2 regions of the Acidovorax sp. NCPPB 3576 genome follow, and region 2 is predicted to be linked to the other one. Evidence: predicted binding sites of a transcription regulator. Region 2 holds the regulator's gene; the other holds the start of a gene.

Region 1 (2,386 bases), 1.6 Mb from region 2:
GGCCGCCGGCCGCCCCGTGTGCGAAGCAGCGGCCACGGCGGACCGCGCGTATGACGCAGCACCCACCGACGGTCGCGGCTGCGCCGACAGCTTCACCGTGGCCTTCGTGGACCCGGTCAACCCCTATTCCCTGAGCGACCGCGCCACCAAGTACGGCGTGTTGTTCATCGCGCTCACTTTCGTGGCGGTGGGCCTGTTCGAGCTGATGAAACGGCTGCGGGTGCATCCGGTGCAGTACCTGCTGGTCGGCAGTGCGCTGTGCAGCTTCTTCCTGCTGCTGGTGAGTCTGTCGGAGCACCTGCCCTTTGGCGTTTCATATGCCGTGGCGGCCAGCGCATGCGTGCTGCTGCTGGCCTATTACGCCAGCCACATGCTGGGCAGCCTGTGGCTCGGCCTGCCATTCGGCGCCGGCATCGGGCTCCTCTATGGCCTGCTGTATCTGCTGCTGCAACTGGAGCAGACGGCGTTGGCCGTAGGCGCCATCGCACTGTTCCTGGTGCTGGCCGCCGTGATGGTGCTCACGCGCCGGGTGAACTGGTACGGCCTGACCGCGCAGCGCCCCCTCTCCACCACCCGCACGGAGGCCGCATGAGCGCACCATCGTCCTGGCCGGGCCACCGGGCCATCCCATGGGACACGCACCTGGCCGCGCAAGCGCAGCCGCAGCCCCTCGAACACGGGCTGTCGATGGCGCAGGCGCAGCGCCTGCAGCGCTACCACGACCGCCTGCTGTGCGCCCTGGCCGCGCGGGACCGCGAAGCCTTGCGCCAGGCCAAGCAGGGCATTTTGAAAGCCGCCTACGGGCCTGCGGCCGCGGACGCCGCCTGCCCGGCCTGGCGCCGGGCCATGCGAACGCTCTCCTGGCAGATGGCCGCCCTGCTGCTGCCCCGGGGACGCCAGTAGCACCCTGCCGCTGCAACTTTCAGGCAGCGACCGCTTCGCGCGCCAGGGCCGGCACAGCGGCATTCCCCGTGTGGGTGGCGCCGTCGTCGCCCGAACACGCACCGCCGCAGCCGTGAATGGCCTGGGCCGGTAGCGCGCCCGGTGCGTGCACGGTGCCGGTGGCGGGATCGAAGCCCACGCGGCGCAGGTGCAGGGCCAGCGCCGCATCCATGGTCTGCGTGTGCTGCGGAAACCAAAGGGCCAGTTCGGACGCCATGCGGCGCAGCACGGCCAGCTCGCCCGCCTCGGCCTGCGCCGAGCCTTCGCGCAGCACCTGCAGCACGACCTTGTGCTGCAGGCTGTGGCAGTTGCCCGAGGCGAAGCGGGTGGCGGCCATCCAGTCGTCCTCGCGGGCGAAATGGTCGGCGGTGTGATCCACGAGGGCGTGCCAGGCGGCCAGAAGCTGCGCATCGGGCGCGGCTTCCACGGCGCCCAGCAGTTCCACGAACTCCTGGTGGGTTTCATCCATGAGGGGAAGGTCGAGGGAGAGGCCCTCGGACCATTGCAGTGCAGCAGCCATTTCCAGTCCTTGCAGTCCAGTGGAAGGCCAGCTTACGAGGCGTGCAGGCACGCGGCTTTGATGCAGGTCAGTGTGGCGGCAATGGCGCCAAGCGCCCGTGCCGAGGTCCGAAGCCCCGGCAACGCCAACAAAAAAGGCTCCGCAGTGCGGAGCCTTTTTTTGCCCATCCATCCCACCCGCTCATTCAAGCGCGGGGACGGAACAGCGGAGTTCGTCTTACTGGTTGTAGACGCGCTTCAGGTCAGCAACGCACTTGTCCTTCACGTCGCCAGTTGCAGCATCGCAACGCTCCTTGGCGGCCTTGTATTCGGCTTCGCGCTTTTCTTCGGCCGCGTCCTTCTTCACTTCGGCGACCTTGGCATCTTTCTTGGCCATGTTGTCCGAAGGCTTGGCCTGGGCGCGGGCGACCTTGGCGTCTTCCTTGGCCTTCACGTGGGCGGCCTTGGCATCCTTCACGCAGACGTCCTTGGCATTGCCTTGCTGGTCATCGCACTTTTCCTTGGCGACGTCGTAGGCAGCGTCGGCGCGGGCTTCGCTCACCTTGTAGGTGGCCTTGTCGCTGGGCTTGTACTGGGCTTCCAGTTCGGCCTTGGCGACCTTCTCGGCGCCCTTGGCTTCCTTCATGCAGACGTCCTTGGCATTGGCCGTCATGCTGTCGCACTTTTGCTTGTTGGTCTTGTAGTCGGCAGAGATGCGGTCCTTGGCGGCGCTGTGCTCTTCCTTGGTCATGGCCATACCGCTGGTGGCAAGAAGGCTGGCGGCGACAATAGCGAGCAGGTTGCGTGCGTGTTTCATGTTTTTTCTCCTGAGTGTCTGTAAAGGGGTGCGGATGCCGGTATGCCTTTTTGGCGGAACCGGCGATCACCACTGGTTTTCTAGGGGTCGGAACGGGATTGATTACTTGTCGAAACGGAATTCGGGGTG
Region 2 (2,386 bases):
CCGGCCGCCTTTCCTTCTTTCCTGTCAGGAGTGAACACCATGCCGTCCCCTACCGTCGCCACCGCACCGGTTTCCGTTCCTTCGTCCGCTCCCTGGTGGAAGTTCGGCTTCGTCTGGATGGTCATTGCCGGGCCGGCCATCGTGGTCGTGGCGGGCTTTACCACGCTGTGGGTGGCGATCGTGCGCCCCGACCCGGTGGTGGCCGAGGACTATTACCGCCAGGGCATCGAGATCAACAAGACGCTGGGCGGCCAGTCGAACAGCCTGGCCCCGGCCATGAAGGCGCGCAACCATGCGGCCACCCCCGCGCAGGACCAGCCGCGCTGAAAAGCGGCTGGTCCGCACCCCCCCCCGAAACGAGGAGACAAGCGCAATGTGGACCCAACGCCTCATGTGGATTGCATGGCCCGCCTTCCTGATGGCGGGCGTGCTGGAAATGCTGGTCTTTGCCCTGGTGGACCCGCAGGACATGCACTGGTTCGGACAGCCGCTGGCGCTCTCGCGCGAGGGCGTCTACACCATCGCTTTTTTTGCTTTCTGGCTGGTGACGATGGCGTCGAGCGCGCTCACCACGCTGCTGGCCATGTCGCCGTTCGAGCTGAACCGCTGCCCCGTGCCGGTGACCGACCGGCCCGCCGACTGCGCGCGCCACCACCCGGGCGCATGAGGTGCGAGCGTCGGTGCCTGTGCCGGGCCGCTCAGTGGCAGTTCTGCGAGTTCACGATGCGCTTGAGCGCGTCGGTTTCCAGGATGCGCACGTGGCGCTGCTTGACCTCGACGATGCCGTCCTCGACGAACTTCGAGAAAGTGCGGCTCACCGTCTCGAGCTTGAGCCCGAGGTAGCTGCCGATTTCCTCGCGCGTCATGCGCAGCACGAGTTCGGACTGCGAGAAGCCCCGCGCATGCAGGCGCTGCACCAGGTTGAGCAGGAAGGCCGCCAGGCGCTCTTCCGCCCGCATGCTGCCCAAGAGCAGCATCACGCCGTGCTCGCGCACGATCTCGCGGCTCATGATCTTGTGCACGTGGTGCTGCAGCGCCGTGACCTCGCGCGACAGCTCTTCGATGCGGTCGAAGGGCATGACGCAGACCTCGGCATCTTCCAGCGCGATGGCGTCGCAGGTGTGGTGGTCGCTGACGATGCCGTCCAGGCCGATGATCTCGCCGGCCATCTGAAAGCCCGTGACCTGGTCGCGGCCGTCCTCGGTGGCCACGCAGGTCTTGAAGAAGCCGGTGCGGATGGCGAAGAGCGAACTGAAGGGCTCGCCATTGTGGAACAGGGTGGCTCCCCGCTTGACCTTGCGGCGCACGGCCACGATGTCGTCGATCCGTTGCAATTGCTGGTCGTTCAGACCCAGCGGCATGCACAACTCGCGAAGGTTGCAGTTCGAGCAGGCCACTTTGATGGTTTGCGGATTCATGGACAAGGCCTTTGCGTTGAGGAGAGGGCGGCTGCCGGCAGGGTGGGAGACCCCGGGCGAACGCAGGGCACCTGTCATGGATCAATTGTGGCAGTGTGCGCCTGCAGAACCCTTGACCCATGTCAAGGGTTTCCCGTAAGGGCTGCGGCACATTGGGCAGGCACAAGGAAATCCCATGATCGCTGTCACCCCTGAACTCCTGCGCCGCTTCGACGTGCCCGGCCCCCGCTACACCTCCTACCCGACGGCCGACCGGTTCGTGGAGGCCTTCGGGCAGGACGAATACGTTCTCGCTCTGCAGCAGCGCCGCCTGGGGTCCGCCGCGAAGGCGCTGCCCCTGTCGCTGTATGTGCACATCCCGTTCTGCGAATCGCTTTGCTACTACTGCGCCTGCAACAAGATCATCACCCGGCATCCCGAGCGGGCCGAGGTGTACCTGCGCTACCTCAGCCGCGAGATCGACCTGCACACGGCCCAGTGCGGCGTGGGGCAGGTGGTGAGCCAGCTGCACCTGGGCGGGGGCAGCCCGACGTTCCTGTCGGACGACGGCCTGCGGTCGCTGATGGCCATGCTCCAGCGCAGCTTCACGCTCGCGCCTGGCGGCGAGTATTCGATCGAGATCGATCCGCGCACGGTCAATGCGGACCGGCTGGCGCTGCTGGCCGAGCTGGGCTTCAACCGCCTGAGCTTCGGCGTGCAGGACTTCGACCCCGAAGTGCAGAAAGCCGTGCACCGCATCCAGCCGGCAGGCCAGGTCTTCGACCTGGTGGCCAGCGCGCGGGCGCTGGGGTTCGAATCGATCAACGTGGACCTGATCTACGGCCTGCCGCGGCAGACGCCCGAGTCTTTCGAGCGCACGCTCGAGCAGGTCGGCCGGTTGCGGCCCGACCGCATCGCGCTGTATGCCTATGCCCACCTGCCCGAGCGCTTCAAGCCCCAGCGCCGCATCGTGCCGGCCGATCTGCCGC

The links. Region 2 encodes FNR, which switches genes on or off when oxygen is low (the NO sensors DNR and NnrR bind a similar motif). Its sites were predicted from a motif close to TTGATNNNNATCAA; they were not measured.
Region 1: M5C98_RS22395 (hemerythrin domain-containing protein) is a predicted target of FNR. The motif match lies at 1,520-1,533, and genes of this name have one in related genera.

The regions. Positions count from the first base shown of each region.
Region 1 covers NZ_CP097267.1:4,904,001-4,906,386, forward strand. Annotated here, with positions in the region: gene creD (cell envelope integrity protein CreD) at 1-592, shown strand, start outside; gene M5C98_RS22390 (hypothetical protein) at 589-903, shown strand; gene M5C98_RS22395 (hemerythrin domain-containing protein) at 923-1,462, opposite strand; gene M5C98_RS22400 (hypothetical protein) at 1,679-2,257, opposite strand; gene M5C98_RS22405 (CsbD family protein) at 2,360-2,386, opposite strand, start outside.
Region 2 covers NZ_CP097267.1:3,330,969-3,333,354, reverse strand. Annotated here, with positions in the region: gene M5C98_RS15365 (FixH family protein) at 40-327, shown strand; gene M5C98_RS15360 (hypothetical protein) at 374-667, shown strand; gene fnr (fumarate/nitrate reduction transcriptional regulator Fnr) at 699-1,418, opposite strand; gene hemN (oxygen-independent coproporphyrinogen III oxidase) at 1,594-2,386, shown strand, end outside.